One region of the Methylobacillus sp. DLP286 genome, then DNA from elsewhere that is predicted to be linked to it. Evidence: predicted binding sites of a transcription regulator. Region 1 holds the regulator's gene; the other holds the start of a gene.

What was found. Region 1 encodes sigma-54, which starts transcription at its own class of promoters, with help from an activator protein. Its sites were predicted from a motif close to TGGCACNNTTCCTGCT; they were not measured.
Region 2: ACWXTG_RS01595 (ammonium transporter) is a predicted target of sigma-54. The motif match lies at 2,592-2,607, and genes of this name have one in related genera.

The regions. Positions count from the first base shown of each region.
Region 1 covers NZ_CM153145.1:2,460,295-2,464,659, forward strand. The annotation lists gene lptA (lipopolysaccharide transport periplasmic protein LptA) at 1-504, shown strand, start outside; gene lptB (LPS export ABC transporter ATP-binding protein) at 590-1,312, shown strand; gene ACWXTG_RS11720 (RNA polymerase factor sigma-54) at 1,332-2,798, shown strand; gene hpf (ribosome hibernation-promoting factor, HPF/YfiA family) at 2,828-3,154, shown strand; gene hprK (HPr(Ser) kinase/phosphatase) at 3,264-4,223, shown strand; gene rapZ (RNase adapter RapZ) at 4,227-4,365, shown strand, end outside.
Region 2 covers NZ_CM153145.1:333,616-337,980, forward strand. The annotation lists gene ACWXTG_RS01585 (hypothetical protein) at 187-858, shown strand; gene pap (polyphosphate:AMP phosphotransferase) at 915-2,408, opposite strand; gene ACWXTG_RS01595 (ammonium transporter) at 2,646-3,854, shown strand; gene ACWXTG_RS01600 (YbaN family protein) at 3,968-4,348, shown strand.

The sequences.
Region 1 (4,365 bases):
TTGGCCGGCATGCTGTCTGCAACGGCACATGCCGAAAAGGCCGACCGGGAAAAGCCGATCGAGCTGGAGGCCGACTCCGTGCAGGTCAATGATGCCAAGAAGACCAGCACCTATACCGGCAACGTCATCCTGACCCAGGGCACGCTGGTGATCCGCGGCGACAGGCTGATCGTGCGCGAGGACAAGGAGGGATTCCAGCACAGCACGTCCTACGGCAATCCCACCACCTTTAGGCAGAAGCGCGACGGCAAGAACGAATACATGGAGGGCAGCGCCCAGCGGATAGAGTATGATGGACGCATGGACAAGGTGCAGCTGTTTACCAAGGCATGGGTCAAGCGCGGCGAGGATATCGTGCATGGGGACTACATCATGTATGACGCCAATGCCGAATATGCGGAAGTCATCAGCGGCGGCTCGCAAGCGGCGACACCTGCAACACCCACTGGCCGAGTGCGTGCCATTATCCAGCCCAAGAAGAAACCCGCGGCAGAAACTCCCTGAGCTCGATGGCTATTGGAGGGCCTGTGCTTGATGCAGGCCGAAGCAACTGCGCTTTATAGAGACGGCATCGATAGATATTGCATAAATGAGTGAATTGATCGTAGAAAGCTTACGCAAGAAATACAAGTCGCGCACCGTGGTGCAGGATATTTCCCTGCAGCTCAACAGCGGCGAGGTGGTCGGGCTGCTCGGGCCGAACGGCGCGGGCAAGACCACTAGTTTCTACATGATGGTGGGCCTGGTGCCACTCGATGGCGGACGCATATTGCTGGACGGCAAGGACCTGAGCCGGATGCCCATCCACCAGCGCGCGCGCATGGGCCTGGCCTATCTGCCGCAGGAGCCGTCGATCTTCCGCAAGATGACCGTCACGGAAAACATCCAGGCTATCCTTGAATTGCAGAACATGACGGCCGAGCAGCAGAAGGAACAGCTTGAATCCCTGCTGCAGGAGCTCCATATCACCCATATACGCAACAGCATGGCGGTGAGCCTGTCCGGCGGCGAGCGCCGCCGGGTGGAAATCGCCCGATGTCTGGCGACCAACCCCAGCTTCATCCTGCTGGACGAGCCGTTTGCCGGGATCGACCCGATTGCCGTGCTGGACATCCAGAAGATCGTACGTTTCCTGACCGAGCGCAATATCGGGGTGCTGATCACGGACCATAATGTCCGTGAAACATTGGGCATATGCGATCGCGCCTACATCGTGAATGAAGGCCGCGTATTCGCATCGGGGAAGCCCAGCGAGATCATACATAACGAAAGTGTAAGAGAAGTTTACTTGGGCAAGGATTTCCGCCTGTAGTCAACGCAGAATTAGAGAGATGAAACAAAGCCTACAGCTAAAATTTTCCCAAAACCTGGCATTGACGCCGCAGTTGCAGCAGTCGATCAAGCTGTTGCAGCTGTCTTCACAGGAACTCAACCAGGAGCTGGAGTCGCTGCTGCAGGCCAACCCCTTGCTGGAGCGCGTAGACGGCCCGGACGGCGCTGCCGAAATGTCCGAAAGCTACAGCCCTGCTCCGGATGCCGCAGTCGCCGCCCCCGCCAGCGAGGCGCCTGCGCCAGCCAGCGAGGAGTTGCCGCGCGTTGACGAATTCGGCGGCGGGGACGACTACTTCGAATCTTTCCAGGGCAGCAACCGCTGGGAGGAAGGCGGCGCCAACAATGACGACGACAACGACTTCAGCTTCCAGGAAGCGGTCAACCTCACCCTGCGCGAGCACCTGTTGAGTCAGATCAAGCTGTTGCCGCTGTCCGAGCGCGACCAGACCCTGGCGATGGTGCTGGTGGACGCCATCAACGACGACGGCTACCTCGAGCAGTCGCTGGAAGAACTGGCCGAGCTGCTGCCGGAAGAGCTCGAAATCGACCTGCTCGAACTCGAAACCGCGCTCAAGCATATCCAGAACCTGGATCCCCCTGGTATTGGCGCCCGCAACCTTGCGGAGTGCTTGGCATTGCAACTGCGCGCCCTGCCCGCAGAAACGCCTTTTGTTGATCTGGCGATCAAGGTTGCAGAGCAACACTTGCCTTTGCTGGCGAGCCGCGATTACACGCGCCTGCGCAAGCTGCTACATTGCGACGACGACGTCCTGAAAACGGTGCAGCAGCTGGTGACCCAGCTCAACCCGCGCCCGGGCGGCGAGTTCAGCCATATCACCTCGGATCATTACATCCAGCACGAAATCGTGGTGAAGAAGGTCAAGGGTATTTGGATCGCCAGCCTCAATGACGAAGTGGTGCCCAAGCTGCGCATCAACCAGCTTTATGCCGGCATCCTGAAACGTAATCGCGATAGCTCCAGTCAATACCTCATGAGCCAGATGCAGGAAGCGAAATGGATGATCAAGAACATCCAGCAGCGTTTTTCCACCATCCTGCGCGTGTCGCAGGCGATTGTGGACAGGCAGCGCAACTTCTTCGAGCATGGCGAAGTCGCCATGCGTCCGCTGGTGCTGCGCGAGATCGCCGACGAGTTGGGCCTGCATGAATCCACCGTGTCGCGCGTGACGACGAGGAAGTACATGCTCACACCGCGCGGCGTGTACGAGTTGAAGTATTTCTTCGGCAGCCATGTTGCGACGGAGTCTGGCGGTGCTTGCTCCGCCACGGCGATCCGCGCGTTGATCAAGCAGATGGTGAGCGAGGAAAACCCGAAGAAGCCGCTGTCTGACAACCAGATTACCGACATCCTTGGCAAACAAGGCATAGTTGTTGCAAGAAGAACCATAGCGAAATACCGCGAGTCTCTACAGATACCCGCGGCCAACCAGCGCAAGTCGCTTTGATTTGCGCGTTTTCAAGTAAGGAGAGCGTTATGAATTTGCACCTGACAGGACATCACCTCGACGTTACCCCAGCCCTGCGCGAATATGTGCAGTCCAAGCTGGCCCGACTCAGCAATCACTTTGACCATGTGATTGACCTCAAGGTCACGCTGAGCGTGGAGAAACTGGTGCAAAAGGCGGAAGCCACCTTGCATGTGCCGGGCAACGACCTGCACGCGGAATGCGGGGCGGAAAGCATGTACAGCGCGATTGACTCGCTGGCGGACAAGCTGGACCGCCAGGTAGTGAAGCATAAGGAAAAAGTCAGCAACCACAACCAGGCATCCGGAGGTCTGAAGCACCAGGCGGTCGAGTAACCTCCTCGTGAAATGCTGCAAAAGAGTGCCAAGTCTGTTTTTCATGCATGGATTTGGCGCTCTTGCAGCATATCCTTCCGCTTGTTCATTCCCAAGGTATTAAGCACACATGGCTGAAATCAGTGTTACCCAGCTTTACAAGGATACGCGCCGCAAGCTCAAGCTGAAATGGGTAGCAGGGTTAGCCGGCGGCGATAACCCCCTGACCAGTGAAACCGTGACCAAGCCGTCCCTGGCGCTGGTTGGTCATCTGAATTTCGTGCATCCCAACCGCGTGCAGGTGCTGGGGTGCGCAGAGATGGATTATTTGCGCAGCCTCAAGGCGCGAGAATTGTTCCAGGCCATCAAAAACCTGTTCTCAGCCGACTTGGCGGCCATCATCGTGGCCAATGGCGAAGAAGCGCCGGACGAACTGGTGGCCGCCTCCGACGAGTTCAGCACCCCATTGTTTACCTCCCCGTTGCGCAGCCCCGGCCTCATGGATGTATTGAGCCACTATCTTGCCCAGGCCGTGGCGGTATCGGAAAGCCTGCACGGCGTGTTCATGGAAGTGCAGGGCTTCGGCCTCATGATCAAGGGCACCCCGGCGATCGGCAAGAGCGAGCTGGCGCTGGAGCTGATCTCGCGTGGGCACCGCCTGGTGGCGGATGATATCGTCGATTTCTACCGTATCGCCCCTGACCGGCTCGAAGGGCGTTGCCCGCCGTTGCTGCAGGATTTCCTCGAGGTGCGTGGATTGGGCGTACTCAATATCCGCGCCTTGTTCGGCGACAACGCCGTCAAGCCGACCAAGCCGCTCGACTTGATCGTGCAACTGGAAATGGCCGATACCATGGTGCCGCTGGACCGGCTCAAGATCAAATCCCAGCATGAAAAAATCCTTGAGGTCAAAATTCCCAAGGTCGTGATCCCGGTGGCCGCCGGGCGCAATATCGCCGTGCTGGTGGAGGTGGCCGTGCGCAACCACATGCTGCTGCTGCGCGGCATCAACGGCACTAAGCAGTTCATGCAGCGCCAGCACCGAGAAATGGCGCGTACTTCCCGGAAACTCAAGCCAGAGGCGGAATAGGCCATGCAGCTTGTGATCGTGACCGGTCTTTCGGGTTCAGGCAAGAGCATCGTACTCAAGATGCTGGAGGACAGCGGCTACTATTGCATCGACAACCTGCCTGCCACCTTGCTGCCCCAGGCTTCGGAGCACCTGAGCCAGG
Region 2 (4,365 bases), 860 kb from region 1:
TTGCTAGCCGCTACGCAAGCCGCATCCGGGAAATGAAGCACGCATGTAGCTTATATGGGGTCATGGATTCTTACACTCAAGAGCCTAAATTTAATTTGGCGGATGCCGCTAATATGCTTACACTGCCATGGCGTTTCCATTGGAAACTGTTTTCTGAATTGACCGCAAGCGAGTTGTACCAAGTCCATGAACGATATCCGCGAACGCGAGGCCATGAATGCCTATCTCAAGCTGCTCAAGAACAAGGGAGTCGACAATGAGGGACTGATGCAGCGGGAGCACTGGCTTCTTGCGCTGGTACCCGCCATTGCGGGGCAACCGGCGGATGGCCTGATCTACCGTGAAGCCGTCGAGCACCTGCTGACCGAAGTAGAGCGCGAGCAATGGCCGTTCTTCCTTTCCGTGGTGCGCGAGTATTACCATTTCTGGAATCACGACATCAAGGCGATTGCGGCCTTGAACGCCGGTCAGGAATTCGAGCTCAACCCGACCAAATGGCAGCCTGTCGAGCAGGATCTCAAGACACTGTGGCAGCGCCTGGACAGCGAGAAGTTCGGCGTGGCCGACACCTGGCCGCTCAAGGCCTATAGCCATGCATTGCGCCAGGAGGGGGCGGACCAGGCATTGGTCGATACCCGGATGCGGCTGGTCAAGCTGCTGTTGCTCAAGCTGCGGGATGCGCCGGAACGCGATCACAAGGTGTATCGCCAGGCGGTGAACGCTACGGTCGGCATTTTCACCATGAAGCCCACCCAACGGTTGTTTCTTGCCGTGGTGCGCGAATTCTATTATTTCTGGATCGGCGACCCGGACGCGGTCAGCCATATCCAGATCGAGCGGGCGGACAATCTCGCCTGAGCGGGGCGCCTAGCTGTGCTTTTCCGGCGACCGTGTTTTCGCATGCGCCTCGCTGCTTATTTCAATGCGTCGAGCTTGCGCTCCAGCTGTTCGCAAATGGTCTTGAGTATCTTGATGCGGGCATATTTCTTGTCGTTGGATTCGACCAGGGTCCAAGGCGCCTGCTCCGTGCTGGTGCGGTCTATCATGTCGCAGACGGCGCGCTGGTAATCGTCCCACTTCTCGCGGTTGCGCCAGTCTTCCTTCGTGATCTTGTAGCGTTTGAACGCAGTGTTTTCTCTGGCTTTGAAGCGCGTCAACTGTTCTTCCTGGTCGATATGCAGCCAGAATTTCACTAGCACGATGTCGTGGCTGACCAATTGCTCCTCGAAGTCGTTGATTTCCGCATAGGCGCGCATCCAGTCCTGCGTGCTGCAAAATCCTTCCACCCGCTCCACCAGCACGCGGCCGTACCAGGTGCGGTCGAATATCGTGACGCGCCCGCGCCTGGGCAACTGGCGCCAGAAGCGCCACAGGTAGGGCTGTGCGTTTTCCTCGTCCGAAGGCGCCGAGATCGGGACGACGCTGTAAGTGCGGGCGTCCATGGCCTGGGTGACGCGGCGGATGGCGCCGCCCTTGCCGGCAGCGTCGACGCCCTCGAACGCGATGATTACCGAAAGCTGCTGGAATTTTTCATGGCGGGTGAGCAGGTTGAGCTTGCCTTGGTACTCCTCCAAGCGTTCTTCGTAATCGTCCTTGTCCAGGGATTTTTCCAGGTCCAGTGTGTTCAGCACATTTAGGCCGTCCGTCGCCGTTAATGCTAGCGCGGGGGCTGCCGCCTTGCGCGGAGGGGGAGCCTTGCTGTCCAGGCGGTTGCGTATGGTCTCCAACAGATATTTGCCCGTGGTCAGGCTGCGGTAATTGGCGTTGAAGCCTTCGATGACCAGCCAGGGCGCGTTGGCGGTGCTGGTCTCGCGGAGGATATGCCCGGTGAGCGTACGGAATTCGTCATAGTGCTTGAGATGCTGCTTATCCTGCTCCGTGACGCGCCAACGGGTCTTGGGGTTGGCTTCCAGCTCGGCAATGCGGGTTTTCTGCTGTTTTTTGGAGAGGTGGAACCAGAGCTTGATGACGAGCGCGCCTTCGTCAGTGAGCATGCGCTCGAAGCGCACAATGTCGCTGAGATGGCTGTCGAGCTTCTTGCGGAGTTTTCCGGCCGACAGGTTTTCCAGAATGGGCGCGGTATACCATGAACCGAAGAAAATCCCGATCTTGCCCTTGGGCGGCAGCTCGCGCCAGAAGCGCCACATGCGGGGCCGCTCCGCCTCATCTTCCGTGGCAGGGCCGAAGGCGCAAGTATGGATCAGGCGCGGGTCCATCCACTCGTTGAGCAGGTTGGCGGTTTCCCCCTTGCCCGCTCCATCCACGCCGCCGATCAAGATCAGGACGGGGAAGGCCTTGGATTCCGCCAGGTCGAACTGCAGGTCTAGCAGCGCCTCGCGCAAGGCGGGCACTTCCTTTTTGTAGAGGTCGTCGTCGATGCTGTGGCCGAGCTCGGCGGATTCAAACATGGCAGGTTTCCTGGGTGGCGTTTTTAGTTGGTGTTGAATTCATGGTGCAGAATTTCAGGGTAAGTGTCAAAGCTCCTGCTGTATTTGCACGTCATTGGTGCAATGCACAATAGGCAGTTCATATTTGGTGCGTTTATGTCTATGAAGTTTTATAAAACCTTTTAAAAACAATGAAATGTTGAATGGCGCGGTTTTTGCTAAGTATTTCCCGCGATAAAAATAAACGGAGGAGATGACATGGACTCAACACAGTCGGGAAATGACGTGTTTTTCATATTGCTGGGCGCCATTATGGTGCTCGCCATGCATGCGGGGTTTGCCTTCCTGGAGGTGGGTACCGTGCGCCGCAAGAACCAGGTCAACGCCCTGGTCAAGATTATGGTGGATTTCTCGGTATCCACCATCGCCTATTTTTTCATCGGGTATGGAGTGGCCTACGGCGTGGGTTTTCTGCAAGGGGCGGAGGCGCTTGCTGCGCAACGTGGATATGAGCTGGTGAAGTTCTTTTTCCTGCTGACGTTTGCCGCCGCCATCCCCGCCATCATTTCCGGCGGCATTGCCGAGCGGGCCAAATTCAATCCCCAGATTGCCGCGACCTTTGTCATCGTCGGCGTGGTATACCCCTTTTTTGAAGGTATCGCCTGGAACGGCCATTTCGGTTTCCAGGATTGGCTGGAAGCGGCTTTCGGCGCTCCCTACCACGATTTTGCCGGCTCTGTCGTCGTCCATGCGATGGGCGGATGGATCGCGCTGGCGGCCGTATTGCTCCTTGGCCCTCGCATCGGCCGCTACAGCAAGGATGGCAGGCTGCATGCCTTTCCGCCGTCCAGCATTCCTTTCCTGGCGCTGGGCGCCTGGATACTCACGGTCGGCTGGTTCGGCTTCAACGTCATGTCGGCCCAGACCGTGGATGCGGTAACGGGCCTGGTGGCGCTCAATTCATTGATGGCCATGGTCGGCGGCACGCTCGCGGCATTGCTTGCGGGCAAGAACGACCCCGGCTTCGTGCATAACGGCCCGTTGGCAGGCCTAGTGGCGATTTGCGCGGGCTCGGACGTGGTCAATCCCTTGGGCGCGCTGGTGATAGGACTAGTGGCAGGCGCGGTGTTCGTCTGGACTTTTACCTTGACGCAGAACCGCTGGAAGATTGACGACGTGCTTGGCGTCTGGCCCCTGCATGGCATTTGCGGCGCTTGGGGCGGCATTGCCGCTGGCATCTTCGGCGCAACAGCGCTGGGCGGCATGGGCGGTGTCAGCCTGGTGTCGCAACTGCTGGGCACGGGATTGGGCCTGGTCATTGCACTGGCAGGCGGTTTCGTGGTTTACGGCGTATTGAAACTGCTGGTTGGGCTGCGGCTGGATGCCGAGCAGGAGTATGACGGCGCCGACCTTTCCATCCACAAGATCGCGGCTACACCCAACCTGGCTGCGGGACAGGATGAATAAGCGCGGCTAAACCTTGTCCTTGGAAATAGCGCCCACCCCTGATTCAGCGCTCTGCCTGGGCGATTGGGGCATGAACATGGTATCTTGCGAGCTTATAGTGACGAGACGTATTGATGCTCAGGCAGACCAAGATATTGTTGTGGCGCTTACTAGCCGTAATTGCGCTGATTCTCGGCGTGATCGGGGCGTTCCTGCCGATCATGCCCACAGTGCCGTTCGTGTTGCTGGCGGCATGGGCGGGCGGGCATGGATGGCCGCAGCTTGAGCATTACCTGCTCAATCACCCCAAGTATGGCCATCACATCCGCGACTGGCGCGAGCGCGGCGCAGTGTCGCGCAAGGCGAAATATCTTGCGGTATTCATGATGTCGTGCAGCGCAACCGGGTTATGGTTCTCGCCGGCACCCTTGTGGGTGAAATGGGGCGTGACCCTGACTATGGCGACCGTGGCAGTCTGGCTGTTGCTGCGTCCGGAACCTGTGCCCTGCAAGTAAGGGCAGTTAATAAAGAT